2 regions of the Microbacterium sp. B24 genome follow, and region 2 is predicted to be linked to the other one. Evidence: predicted binding sites of a transcription regulator. Region 2 holds the regulator's gene; the other holds the start of a gene.

Region 1 (9,913 bases), on a different contig from region 2:
TCACCGTGCCGCGCGTCGAGGTCGGTGTGGCCAGCACCTACCGGGCGCTCGCGGAGGCGGATGTCGTCGATGGTGCGTTCTCCGCGCCGGTCGTCATGCCGTCCGACCTCGAACCGGGCACCCACACCATCCAGGTGCGGGTCGATGGTGAGGTCGTCGCGTCTGCGGCGATCACCGTGCTCGCCGCCGGCGACGCGGGCGGCGATCCGGGCACGGGCACAGGTGCGTCGACGCCGGCACCCGCGGCGGGCGGCTCGAACCTCGCCGCGACCGGCGGTCGGTCCGACGGCCTGGTTGCAGGTGCGTTCGCCGGGGTGCTGCTCCTGTTGGCGGGTGGGGCCGTGATCTGGCGCCGCCGCCACCTGAGCCGCGTCTCGGACTGATCCCCTGAGCGTGCGGGCGGATGCCGAGAAGTCGGCGTCCGCCCGTACGCGCTCGCGCGTAACCTCTCTCCCATGAGCATGTCTCCCCTCATCACCCCCTCCGAGCTGAAGGCCCAGCTGGGCTCTCTCACGCCGCCGGTCGTCCTCGATGTGCGTTACCGTCTCGACGCCCCCGACGGTGCGGAGGCGTACCGCGACGGCCACGTGCCCGGTGCCGTGTACGTCCGCATGGACGGCGAGCTCGCCGTGCACGGGGCTGCGAGCGAGGGGCGTCATCCCCTTCCGTCTCCGGCTGACTTCGAGCGTTCCGTGCGCAGCTGGGGGATCGATGACGGCGACACCGTCGTCGTCTACGACGATTGGAACTCGTTCGCCGCGGCCCGCGCCTGGTGGATGCTCACGGACGCCGGCGTTCCCGCCCGGGTGCTCGACGGCGGGCTGCGCGCGTGGCGCGCCGCCGGAGGGGCCCTCGAGACCGGCGACGTGACTCCCACGCCGGGCGCCGTGACGCTGCATGCGGGACAGCGCCGCAGGCTCGACATCGACGCCGCGGCATCCCTTGCATACAGCGGCGTGCTCCTGGACGCCCGCGCACCGGAGCGCTACCGCGGCGACGTCGAACCGCTCGACCCCGCCGCCGGACACATCCCGGGCGCCCGCAACGCGCCGACCACCGAGAACCTGGATGCCGAGGGCCGGCTCCTCGCCCCCGACGTGCTGCGTTCCCGCTACGCCGATCTGGAGGGACAGTCCGTCGGTGTCTACTGCGGCTCGGGCATCACCGCTGCCCACGCCGTTCTGGCGCTCGCGGTCGCGGGCCACGACGCGGCTCTGTACCCGGGCTCCTGGAGCCAGTGGTCGAATACTCCCGACCGGCCGGTCGCCACCGGCGACCGCCCCTGACACTACGATGTTGACGATGCCACAGACACCTGCCCCGACCACCGCGTCCGTTCCCGCCTCGGGGACCGACGTGACCCTCCGTCACGGAGCCTACGAAGCGCACATCGCCAGCGTCGGCGCGTCGCTGCGTGCGCTCACGTTCGACGGGCGCGACCTCGTCGTGCCCTTCGCTGCCGACGAGGTGCGCCCCGCCTTCCGCGGTGCCACTCTCGCCCCCTGGCCGAATCGCGTCGTCGACGGTGCGTATTCCTTCGGCGGGCACAGCTACGAACTCGCGCTCAGTGACATCGGCCGCCCGAATGCGCTGCACGGCCTCGCCGTCTGGCTCGACTTCGCCGTCGTCGATCACACCGCCGACGCGGTCACGCTGGCGGCGGTGATCGTGCCGCAGTCCGGCTACCCGTGGCGCGTGCGTGTGGAGACGACCTACCGGTTGGGTGCCGACGGTCTCACCCAGACCGTGGCGGCGACGAATGAGAGCGCGGATGCCGCGCCGTTCGGCACCGGTCCGCATCCGTATCTGGTGGCCGGTTCCGCGCCGCTGGACGCGTGGACGCTGACGCTGCCCGCCGACCGGGTGCTCGAGGTCACCGATCACCAGCTCGCTCCCATCGCGCTCGCCGAGGTCGCCGGCTCGGATCGTTTCGACTGGCGCGCGCCGCGGGTGCTCGGCGATGTGGAGATCGACCACGCGTTCACCGGGCTGTCCCGCGCGGACGGTGTGGCGACCGTGCGGTTGGTCGACCCGTCCGGTACCGGCGTGGAGATGGTCTGGGATCAGGCGTGCCCCTGGGTGCAGATCCACACGGCCGACCGCCCGCCGCTGGCCGACGGCAGCCCCGATCCCGGTCACCGCGCCGGCCTCGCCGTCGAGCCGATGACCTGCGCTCCGGACGCCTTCAACGCCGATCGCTACGACTACGACGCGGGCCTGATCGTCATCCCGGCCGGCGGATCGGTCTCGGCATCCTGGCGCATCGCCGCCGTCGGTATCTGACTGCGGCAGTCGCCCTCTCACGCGAAAGGGCCCCGACACGTCCGTGTCGGGGCCCTTCGGCGTGAGGAGACGACTCAGTGGTCGCCGCGGATCTCTTCCTTGATCTCGTTGCGCTTGTGGACGGAGTCGCGCTCGGCTTCGGCCTTCTTGACCTCGGCGTCGGCCTTCGCCTCGTCGATCTTGTCGGAGACACGGTCGACCGTGTCCTCAAAGCCTTCCTTGATCTTCCGGCCGGCCGTCTCGGCCGCGTCCTTCGCGTCGTCGATGAATCCCATGGCGACTCCTTTCATCAGGTCGGACTTCCACGGTACGAACCCTCTCCGCCACACGAAAGGGCTTGCCGCCGGTGCCGTGCCCGTGCTAACCGCAGCCCGTGCGGTCGCCGCAGCCCGCGCTGGTGGGCGGGCGCGCACGACCCCTAGGATGGCGCCGTGAACAACACCGGCACTCTGGACCAGTGGCAGGCGGCTTTCGGCGGCGGCACCGGTCTCGTCCTGTTCGTCGTCTATTACGTGCTGCTCGCCGTGGCGATGTGGAAGGTGTTCAGCAAGGCCGGATACCCCGGCATCCTCGCCCTCATCCCCATCGTGAACTGGTTCATCCAGGTGAAGATCGCAGGATTCTCGGCGTGGTGGGGGTTGTTGGCGATCGTTCCGATCGTCAACGTCATCTTCTTCATCATCGTCGCGATCCGCATCGGCCGCGGGTTCGGGCACGGCGCCTTCTTCTCGATCGTGCTGCTGCTGCTGTTTGCCCCCATCGGGTTCTTCATCATCGGCTTCAGCTCCGATCGGTACACGTCGCCGGCCTGAGCGCCCGTCGCGCATTCCGTCCCGGCGTCGGTCTTCCCTAGGATCGAGGGGAGGGGATGCCGTGGTCAACGAGAAGCGCGTACGCACCCGTGACGTGGTCGCGGAGGGGCTGTACATCGCGTCCGCGGCGACGCGGCTGAGCCTGAAGAACACGATCCTCGTCCACATCCTCGCCGAGGGAGAAGACTTCGACCTCGATCGGTATCTCCCCGAGGCCAAGGAAGCCCTGGAGACCCTCGCCGCGGAAGCGGAGGACGATGCGGCGCGCACCGAACGGCAGCGTCGCGCTGCCCGCGGCCGCCACACCGACTCGGACGGCACGCACGACTATCGCAGTCGCGATGTGCGCAACCTGCGCCGCCGCCAGAAGCAGTCGCTGCACGTCGCCCATGAGCTGCGGCGTCGCGCCGACGACACCGAAGAGCTGCGCAAGCTCGTCCTGGACGCGCGGGATGCCGCGTGGGCAGAGGTGGCCGGCAACATCGATCGGACGCTGCGGATCGAGGCCGCGCGCCCCGATCTCGACCCGGACTACGAGCGTATGCGCACGGCGCGGATGCAGGCACTGCGGCTCGTGGACCTTCCGAAACTTCGCGCCCATCGGCGCAGTGTCGCGGCTCAGCAGAAGCAGCAGGACCCCGATTCGTCACATCCCGGCGCGTAGGCTAAGCTGGTCCTCGGCCCTCCAAGAGGTGCCGGAAACTGCGCCCGTAGCTCAATGGATAGAGCATCTGACTACGGATCAGAAGGTTAGGGGTTCGAGTCCCTTCGGGCGCACACTGTGTTGAGACAGTAACGAGAAAGGCCCGCGGCACGCCGCGGGCCTTTCTCGTTCTCCGGCGGCATCGGCGATCGCGCGTGCGTGAAGAAGTGTGACGATCCCGGCCCCGACGCCTGCGCGGCGACCTAACGTATCTGCGTGGCCACTTCCGCTCCCGCCTCCGTCCGCCCCGCCGGCATCGACCCCCGGGGTCCGCGCTTCGCGGCATCCATCACCGCCGTGCTCCTGCTGGCCGGCACGTTCCTCGCCCTGCTGGGAACGTCTGTGCGCGAGGCCGCGACTTTCGCCGAGAGGCTCGCCGATCCGGCGTTCCTCCTGCTGCTCGTCGTCGACCTCCTCTTCGTGTGGGGTTTCGCCGCTCCGCGGACCGCGCCGTGGGGTGCGCTGTACCGCGTCGCCATCCGTCCGCGCCTGCAGCCGCCGGCCGACCTCGAAGACCCGCGTCCCCCGCGCTTCGCGCAGGTCATCGGATTCGTCGTCGTGACGGTCGGCCTCGTGCTGCACGTCGCGGGCGTCGCGTGGGCCCTTCCGATCGCCGCGGCCCTCGCATTCATCGCCGCGTTCCTCAACGCCGCCTTCGGCGTGTGCCTCGGCTGCCTGCTCTACCTCGCGCTCGCCCGTGCCGGCGTGTTCCGCCCGCGGGGCGGCCTGCTGGGCGCCTGAGGGACGAGCGCGCCCGTCAGACGGGCGTGACGCGCAGCCACACGAACCCGTGCGGGCGCAGTGCAAGACCCTCGTCGAGGTCGACGCTCGCGTCGTGTACGGGGTCGAAGGCGGTGCGCTCGAAGCCCGACAGCGTGAGCGGATCGATCGTGACCTCGGCGTCGCCGACGTTCGCCAGCACCAGCAGCGTGCTGGTCTCACCGGGGCGCTGGTAGCCGATGACGGCGGGGTGCGGGGTATGGAAAGGGATGAGCGCGTTGCCCGCGAGCTCCGGAGACTGCTGGCGCACCGAGATCAGCTTGGTGAGTCGGCGGAACACCCGCCCGGCCGGCGTGGTGTCGTCGTCGCGCTGCGCGTAGGCATCGCGCGGACGATGGCCGCGGTGCACCCAGCGGGTGTCGCCACGGCGAACCGGATCGTCGGCGTAGGAGTAGTCGTTGAGCTGTGCGACCTCGTCCCCGAGGTACAGCAGGGGGATGCCGCCGGTCGACAGGGCCAGGGCGTGCGCGAGGATCACGCGATCCTCCCCGCCGGGATCTCCCGCTTCGATCCCGGCCAGAGACGCCGTCGTTCCGGTGACGCGGGCATCGCCGGTGACGGGGTTCTCCTGGAAGGCGACGCCGCGCGCGAACGTTCCCTCGTGGCGGCCCGTGTAGAAGCGGTTGAGGAACTGTCGGTGGGTGTAGCCGTCGATGCCGAGCTCGGCCGCGTCTTCGTCGGCGAACGTCCACCCGATATCGTCGTGGCTGCGGACGTAGTTCACCCATGCCGTGCCGGCCGGCAGCGCGTGGCGTCGATCCAGCGCCTGTTGCAGGAGCCGGCCGTCGCGCGTGGCGAGCGCCTCCCACGTCAGCGCCATCTGCAGCGGGTTGTATGACAGCTCGCATTCTTCGGGTGAGATGTAGCTGACGACCTCGTCGGGGTGGACGATCGCCTCGGACTTGAAGATCATGCCGGGCGCGGCCATTGCGAGCACCGCGTTGAACGCCTGCAGCAGCAGGTGGGCTTCGGGCAGCGACTCGCAGGACGTTCCCAGGCGCTTCCAGATGAAGGCCACGGCATCCATCCGGAGCACCTCGACGCCCTGGTTCGCCAGGAACAGCATCTCGCCCGCCATCGCGCGGAAGACGGCGGGGTTCGCGTAGTTGAGGTCCCACTGATAGTGGTAGAAGGTCGACCAGATCCAGCGGCCGTCCTCGAGCTGCACGAACGATCCACGGTGGTCGTCGGGAAAGATCTCGCGCGTCGTGCGCTCGTAGGCGTCGGGCATCTGTCGGTCGGGGAAGATCAGATAGAAGTCGGCGTAGTCGGGGTCGCCCGCCACGGCCTTCTGAGCCCACTCGTGCTCGTTGCTGGTGTGGTTGAAGATGAAGTCGAGTACGAGCGAGATGCCCGCCAACCGCAGCTCTGCCGCCAGCTCGGCCAGTTGCGCCATCGTGCCCAGGCTCGGGTTGACGCGCCGGTAGCTCGAGACGGCATAGCCGCCGTCGTTGTCGCCGGCGGGGGCGTCGAACAGCGGCATGAGGTGCAGGTAGGTCAGCCCGAGTTCGCGGAACGAGGGGATCAGCTCGCGCACGCCGGCGAGGTTGCCGGCGAAGCGGTCGACGTAGCAGACGCCGCCCAGCATGCGCTCGGACTGGAACCACTCGGGGTCGGCGGCGCGTTGCGCGTCGTGCACCTTCAGGTCGAGAGGGCGCGCATTCCACGAGGCGGATGCCGCCGCCACCGTGGCCGCCAGCTGCTCGCGGCCGTCGGTGCGCTCGCCGTAGAGGCGGGTGAAGAGGCCGTGCAACCGCGGGAACTGCTCATCGAACCGGGTGAGGAACGCGTCGTCGAGGCGCCCTGCCGCCTCGCAGGCCTCGAGCGCCGCGACGCGATCGGCGTCGGACGTGGTCAGTGCGGTCATGGTTCCCCCTCCGGTCTCAGCGTATCGGGCAGGGCCCGGCGCGGCGGGCGGCGTAGGCTCACACACGTGAGTGCGTACGTCTCGGCGTTCGACCTGTTCTCCATCGGGGTAGGACCATCGAGCTCCCATACGGTGGGCCCGCTGCGCGCGGCCCGAGATTTCGCGCGCCGCGTCGGGGATCTGCCGGGGCTCTTCCGGGTGGAGTGCGCCCTTTACGGTTCGCTCGGCGCCACCGGCATCGGACACGGCACGCCCGACGCGGTCGTCGCGGGCCTGCAGGGGTTCGCGGCCGAGACCGTCGATCCGGCGCGCGTGCGGGGTGCCTGGACCGATTGGGTCGACGGAGCGCACCTCCTCCTGGACGGTCGCATCCCGATCCCTTTCTCGCGCTCAGACATCTCGCTCGCACCGCGGACGCGTCTTCCCGGACACCCCAACGCGATGACCCTCGTCGCGCGTGATGCCGACGGAATCGCGCTGCGCGAAGACACCTACTACTCGATCGGTGGAGGGTTCATCCGGCGCGAGGGCGCGTCGGATGCGGTGGCCGCGGCATCCTTCCCGCTGCCGTACGCGACGGCGGCGCAGCTGCTGGACGTCTGCGATACCTACGGGCTCACGATCGCGGAGGTCGCCCGGCGCAACGAGGAGGCGCTGCGACCGGAAGCAGACGTCGCGGCCGGCCTCGACGCGATCTGGGACGCCATGGCGGCGTGCGTCGATGCGGGCCTGCACGCCGACGGGGTGCTGCCGGGAGTGCTGAAGGTGAAGCGGCGTGCGGGCGCGATCCGCGCGCAGCTGGAGAGCGTCGAGGCGACGGGGCGCGAGCTTCCCGGTGAGTGGCTCGGCGCGTTCGCGCTGGCCGTCAACGAGGAGAACGCCGCCGGTGGACGGGTCGTGACGGCGCCGACGAACGGTGCCGCCGGCATCCTGCCCGCCGTCGCGATGTACTGGTGGCGCTTCCTCGCGGATGCCGGGATCGGCGCCGAGAATGCGGTGACGCCCTACGGCGAACTCGTCGGCTCGGCGCTTCTCGGGCTGCACGGCGGGCAGGGTGGTCCGCAGGGGCCGGAGGAGGTCGTCGCCACCGCGCAGGAGCTCGCCGAGGCGAACCGTCGTCGCGGCATCCGTCGATTCCTCTTGACGGCCACGGCTCTCGGTTCGCTCTTCAAGGCCAACGCCTCGATCTCGGGAGCCGAGGGCGGGTGTCAAGCCGAGGTCGGCTCGGCGTGCGCGATGGCTGCCGGCGGCTTGACCGCGGTGATGGGCGGCACGAACCGCCAGATCGAGAACGCCGCCGAGATCGCGATGGAGCACCATCTGGGTCTGACGTGCGACCCCGTGGGCGGACTCGTGCAGATCCCCTGCATCGAGCGCAACGCGATCGCGGCATCCACCGCGGTCACCGCCGCGCGCCTCGCGCTGCGTGGCGACGGCACGCACTACGTACCGCTGGATGCCGTGGTCGAGACGATGCGTCAGACCGGCATCGACATGTCGACCAAGTACAAGGAGACCAGCGAGGGCGGACTCGCCGTCAACGTCGTGGAGTGCTGAACCGCGCCCGCAACCGCTCGTGTTCGCCATGCGTGAACCATTGGCACTCTCATGGGTCGAGTGCTAATCTGATGGCAGTTGAGTCAATGAGGCTCAACTTTGACAGACCATCACAGTGACACACGACAAGGAGAGAACAATGGCCACGTATGACCCGTTCCGTGACCTCGACCGCATCGCGTCGGGCCTCTTCGACACGCGCCGGGGACCCCGCCGGATGCCGATGGACCTTTACCGCGACGGCGACCACTACGTGCTCAGCGCCGACCTTCCGGGAATCGACCCGGGCTCGGTCGACATCGATGTGGACGGCCAGCTGCTGACCATTCGTGCCGAGCGCACCCTCAGTGAGGGCGACGGCGTGAAGTGGATCACGCGCGAGCGTGAGACCGCGAGCTTCCTCCGCCAGCTGAACCTCGGTCAGGGAATCGACACCGATGGCATCGCCGCCACCTACAGCAACGGCGTGCTGACGGTCACGATCCCCGTGAGCGAGAAGGCGAAGCCGCGCAAGGTCCAGGTCGTCGCCGATGGTGCGGCGCCGACGATCCAGGCGCACGAATCCGCACAGGAGCCGCAGCCGGTCGAGCAGTAGTCCCGCACCGCGCGCAGCCGCCCCGTGTCCGCGAGGACCGGGGCGGTTCGCGTGCGCACGCTAGTGTCGAAGCACCCGCCGGAAGCACCAGCACTCGGAACGTCAGCAAGGATGCCGATGACCGCACCCCCCGTCGCGCGCGAGCGCGAGATCACCGAACCCGTCGCCCTCACCGGTCCCGATGGTCGACTCAACCCGGCGGCGATCGGCTTCGCCCGCGCGCCGCTCATCGACACCCGTGGCATCGGGCGCGGACGTTTCGTCCGCTCGTGGGGGCGCAACAAGCGCTGGGAGTACTGGAACGTCATGACTCCCACGCACATCGTCTCGCTCACGGTGTCGTCGCTGGACTATGCGGCCGTGCACGAAGTGTGGATCCACGATCGCGCCACGACCCGGTCGTGGGGTCGCAGTGTGACGGTGCTGCCGTCGCGCGAGGTATCCCTTCCCGCGTCGCTCGGCACGGGCATCGCCATCGCGCGACACGCGGATCTCGCCGCGACGATCACTCCCGCCGAGCGGGGAACGCTCTGGCGCCTGCACGCGGAGATCGCGGACGCGTCTTTCGACATCACGGTGCGCCGCCCGCCCGGACACGAGCTGCTGGCGGTCGTCGTGCCGTGGTCGTCTCGGCGCTTCCAGTACACCGTGAAGGATGTCGCGCTCCCGGCATCCGGGGTGCTGACGCTCGACGGCATCGACTACGACGTCGGGCAGGGATCGTGGGCGGTGCTCGACCACGGGCGGGGGCGCTGGCCCTACGACGTGTCCTGGAACTGGGGTGCGGGATCGGGCACCCTCGCAGACGGGCGCAGCCTCGGCATCCAGGTCGGGGGACGGTGGACCGACGGGACGGGCTCGACGGAGAACGCCGTCCTGCTCGACGGTGTTCTGCACAAGATCTCGGCGTCGGTGGTCTGGGAGTACGAGCGCGCCGCGCCGTTGCGTCCGTGGCGGGTGCACGGGGGAGGCCTGGATGCCGTGTTCACCCCGTTCTACGACAAGAAGTCGGCGACGAACCTCGGCGTGGTCTCCTCGCGAACGGATCAGTGCTTCGGCACCTGGTCGGGGACGTTCGCCGGGGACGGCGTCGTGATCGCGTTCGACGGCATCGAAGGTTTCGCGGAGGATGTCCGCAACCGGTGGTAGCCGGGGAGAGGCCAGAGGGAGGGGCAAGGATGTCGTTTCAGGCATATCTCGACAACATCGAGGACAAGACCGGGCGGACGCCGCAGGAGCTCGTGGACGAAGCCAGCGCGAAGGGCTTCGGACCGGGGACGAAGGCGGGTGAGATCGTCGCATGGCTCGCCGAGGAC
Region 2 (4,166 bases):
CGAGACCTTCACGACCGCCGACGACAACCAGCCGTCGGTCGCCATCCAGGTCTTCCAGGGCGAGCGCGACTTCACGCGCGACAACAAGCCGCTCGGCACCTTCGAGCTGACCGGCATCGCGCCCGCGCCCCGCGGCATCCCGCAGATCGAGGTCACCTTCGACATCGACGCCAACGGCATCGTGCACGTGTCCGCGAAGGACAAGGGCACGGGCAAGGAGCAGTCGATGACGATCACCGGCGGCTCGTCGCTGCCGAAGGACGACATCGAGCGCATGGTGCGCGAAGCCGAGGAGCACGCCGCCGAGGACAAGAAGCGCCGCGAGGCCGCCGAGGTCCGCAACCAGGCCGAGACCCTCTCGTACTCGATCGAGAAGCTCATCAAGGACAACGAGGACAAGCTCCCCGACGAGGTGAAGACCTCCGTCCAGGCCGACGTCGATGCGCTGAAGACCGCGCTCGCGGGCGATGACGAGGATGCCGTGAAGACGGCGTTCGACAAGCTCAACGCGTCGCAGCAGCAGCTCGGCGAGGCCATCTACGCCTCGGCGCAGGCCGCTGGCGAGCCGGCCGACCCGACGGTCGCCGACCCGGGCAACGGCAGCGTGCCGAACCCCGAGGAAGACGTCATCGACGCCGAGGTCGTCGAGGACGAGGACGACAAGAAGCCGGGAACCGGAAAGTAAGAGAATCGAACCATGACGAACAAGGACTTCGAAGAGCCCATCGACGAAGTCCCCGGTGACGAGGGGTCGGAGGCGCACGCCTCCGGCCCCGACTCGCAGGGGGACCAGCGTGAGGGCGACGACCTGACCGTCGACGACATCCTCGATGCGCCGCAGACCGACGAGGCCGCCGTCGCAGAGGCCTCCGCCGAGGACCGCGACCTGATCCTGGACCTCAAGCGGGTCCAGGCCGAGTACGCCAACTACCGCCGTCGCACCGAGGACCAGCGCGAGGTGGAGATCGCCCGCGCCAAGGGATCGGTCGCCAAGGGGCTGCTGCCGGTGCTCGACGACCTCGACCGTGCCGAGAAGCACGGCGATCTGGTCGAAGGCTCGCCGCTGGCGGCGATCGCGGAGAAGCTGCGCGCAGTGGTCGCACGCCTTGGTGTGGAGACCTATGGCGTCGCGGGCGAGGTGTTCGACCCGCAGCAGCACGAGGCCATCTTCCACGCCCCGAACCCCGGAGGGGTCGAGGACGGCACGATCCTCGACGTCGTCGAGGTCGGCTATCGCCTGGGCACGATCGAACTGCGGCCGGCCAAGGTCGTCGTCGCCGGTTCCGCTGACTGACGGGAGGAGGTGTCCATGGCCAGTCAGGATTGGTTCGACAAGGACTTCTACAAGGTCTTGGGCGTCTCCAAGGACGTGTCCGAGGCCGATCTGAAGAAGGCGTACCGCAAGCTCGCCCGGACGTATCACCCCGACTCGACGCAGGGCGATCCTGCCAAAGAGGCGAAGTTCAAGGAGATGAGCGAGGCGTACGCCGTGCTCTCCGACAAGAGCCAGCGCGAGGAGTACGACCAGATCCGTGCGATGGGCGCCGGTGGTGCGCGCTTCCAGGCGCCCGGCGCCGGTTCCGGCGGGTTCGAGGACGTCTTCAGTCGCTTCGGACAGTCGCGCGGATCGGCGCAGTCGGCTGACTTCGATGACCTGTTCTCGATGTTCGGCCAAGGCGGCGGCTTCGGCTCCGGACGGTTCGGGCAGTCCACCGGTGGATTCCGAGGCTACGGCGGCCCGCAGCGCGGCGCGGACGTGACCGCACGGACCACCCTCGACTTCCAGACCGCGGTCAAGGGCGAGACGATCACCCTCGCGGGCGAGGACGGCAAGCCGTTCAAGGTGAAGATCCCCGCCGGCGTCGCCGACGGACAGAAGATCCGTCTGCGCGGGCGGGGGCGCCCGTCGCCGGACGGCGGCGAGTCCGGCGACATCGTCGTGAGCGTCTCGGTGCGCCCGCACCCGGTGTTCGTCCGCGACGGGCTGAACCTGCGCGTGACGGTTCCGGTCACCTTCACGGAAGCCGCACTCGGCGCCACGATCGAGGTGCCGACTCTGGGGGGAGATCCGGTCAAGCTGCGTGTGGCGCCGGGTACGCCCTCGGGGCGCGTGCTGCGCGTCAAGGGTCGCGGTGTGCACACGGCGAAGGGCGCCGGCGACCTTCTCGCCGAGGTGCAGGTGGCTGTGCCGTCGCATCTGGACGACCAGGCGAAGGAAGCACTGCAGCGCTTCCACGAGCTGGAGCCGAAGGAGAACCCGCGCGCCGACCTCATGGCCAAGGCCCGGGAGTGAGCATGGTCGACGAGCACCCCGATGAGGAAGCGCCGATCTTCGCGATCGCCGTCGCGGCGGAGCTTGCCGGCATGCACCCGCAGACCCTCCGTCAGTACGATCGGCTGGGCCTCGTCGTTCCCGGGCGCACGCAGGGCGGGTCGCGGCGGTATTCGCTGCGGCACGTGAAGCAGTTGCGCGAGGTGGCCTCCCTCTCGGCCGAGGGCATGAGTCTGCCGGCGATCTCGCGCCTGATCGAGCTCGAGAACGAGGCGCGCGGACTGCGCCGTCGCGTCGCCGAACTCGAGCAGCGTCTGCAGGAGGAACTGGCCCGTCGCTCCCGCGTCTTCGCGGCGGGGGCGACGGGATCGGTCGTGACCCTCCGCCACGGAACGCGCGTGCGTCGGGCGACCGAGGTGGTGCTGTGGCGTCCGCTTCCGTCGGCGGATGCCGAGTCCGACGACTAGCCGCTACGAGGCGGTGCCGGCGGCGACGGCATCCACGAACGCGCCGTAGTCCGCCCGCGAGAGGGCGGCGTAGCCGTAGGCCCACTCCACGATGGCCTCGGCGCACGCGCGCCCCTCACCGAGGTACCCGATGACCTTCGCGGCGTTCGGGGACTGGCCGTGGGCCCGGGCCAACACCGTCGCGCACGCCTGCGCGTAGAGACGGAACGGGCCGTCCTCGAGCGTTTCGGCGTCGATGCCGCCCTTCATGTCGCGGAACTGGCGCACGTAGTAGTCGGCGCGCTCACCGCGGAAGTGTCCGAGGAACGGGTCGGACGACCCCTGCAGAATGCGCTGTAGCGCCACGACACGCCCGCCCTGACCGTGGCGGTCGACGAACGCCGTGAGCTCCTCCGGCTGTGCGCAGCCGCCGTACTGCTCGAGCACGCTGCGCCCCGCCTCTTTCACCTGCATCAGCAGTGCGGCGCCGTCTCCGTCGACGAAGACGGCGATGTAGCAGCGGGTGCCCACGCTGCCCACCCCGACGACCCGACGCGCCACGTCGGAGAAGGTGTAGTGGGAGAGCACGAGCTGCACATCCGCGCGCGTCGTCGCGATGTACTGGGCCAGGGACGCATCGACCGCGGCCGCCACGTCGGGCGTGACGCGCGTCAGCGTCGGAGGCTGCTCGACGAAGCGCAGTCGCCCATCGGCATCGGCCTCCGTGATCTTGCGCACGGCCTTGTCGCCGGTGCGCTTCTCGGCATCCGCGATCGCGGCGCGCAGCACCTTGCGCGACGCCTTGTCGCTCGTGACGAGCGCGCCCGCGGCGTCGAAGTGCTGGTAGAACCGGGCGAGCGGAGTGACTTCCTCGCCGACGGCCAGGGCGCGAGCGTAACGGCGGACGGCGGCGCGCGCGGCATCCGCGGTCACCGCATCGTCGCGCCCGGTCGCTTGACCTGCCACGACGATGCTCGTCACGAGACGCTTGAGATCCCACTCCCAGCTCGCCCACGCCGACTCGTCGAAGTCGTTGAGATCGAACACGAGCGTGCGCTGCGGAGACGCGTAGAAACCGAAGTTGGCGACGTGCGCGTCGCCGCAGGAGGCGACGAGGATGTCGCTGCGCGGTCCGGCGGCGAGGTCGTCCGCCATCAGCGCCGCCGTGCCCCGGTAGAACGCGAAGGGGCTGGCGGACATCCGCTCATCGCGGAGGGGCAGGAGCTCGGCGACCCGCGTGGCGGCCTGCGCGGCCAGGATGCCGAGGGGATCACGCGGACGTGTCGGCAGCTCCGCCAGGATCCGGCGGGGCAGCTCCCTCCGCAGCGCGCGGCCCTGGTCGAAGGCGACCTGGCGAGAGTCGGGCGCGGTCCAGGCGGCGGTGGTCATGCGCTCATGATGGCACCGAATCGGGGCCGCCCGCGGCGTCTGCGTCCGCGCGGTCCGGG

What was found. The regulator HspR, encoded in region 2, represses chaperone genes until heat shock. The targets are predictions, from matches to a motif close to AAGTTGAGTCNNNNNGACTCAACTT.
Region 1: a site for HspR is predicted at 8,078-8,102, ahead of I5I_RS02765 (Hsp20/alpha crystallin family protein). Genes of this name have one in related genera too.

What each region holds. Positions count from the first base shown of each region.
Region 1 is NZ_BADB01000126.1:1,472-11,384, reverse strand. Features, by position in the region: partial or broken gene I5I_RS02815 (cell wall protein) at 1-383, shown strand, start outside; gene I5I_RS02810 (sulfurtransferase) at 456-1,286, shown strand; gene I5I_RS02805 (aldose 1-epimerase family protein) at 1,303-2,283, shown strand; gene I5I_RS02800 (hypothetical protein) at 2,358-2,558, opposite strand; gene I5I_RS02795 (DUF5684 domain-containing protein) at 2,715-3,095, shown strand; gene I5I_RS02790 (hypothetical protein) at 3,157-3,759, shown strand; tRNA gene I5I_RS02785 (tRNA-Arg) at 3,800-3,872, shown strand; gene I5I_RS02780 (DUF4395 domain-containing protein) at 4,015-4,539, shown strand; gene I5I_RS02775 (amylosucrase) at 4,556-6,445, opposite strand; gene I5I_RS02770 (L-serine ammonia-lyase, iron-sulfur-dependent, subunit alpha) at 6,512-8,002, shown strand; gene I5I_RS02765 (Hsp20/alpha crystallin family protein) at 8,142-8,597, shown strand; gene I5I_RS02760 (DUF2804 domain-containing protein) at 8,715-9,746, shown strand; gene I5I_RS02755 (DUF4287 domain-containing protein) at 9,776-9,913, shown strand, end outside.
Region 2 is NZ_BADB01000469.1:299-4,464, forward strand. Features, by position in the region: partial or broken gene I5I_RS13770 (Hsp70 family protein) at 1-685, shown strand, start outside; gene I5I_RS13775 (nucleotide exchange factor GrpE) at 698-1,294, shown strand; gene I5I_RS13780 (DnaJ C-terminal domain-containing protein) at 1,310-2,293, shown strand; gene I5I_RS13785 (heat shock protein transcriptional repressor HspR) at 2,296-2,739, shown strand; gene I5I_RS13790 (DUF2252 domain-containing protein) at 2,743-4,107, opposite strand; partial or broken gene I5I_RS17680 (hypothetical protein) at 4,112-4,166, opposite strand, start outside.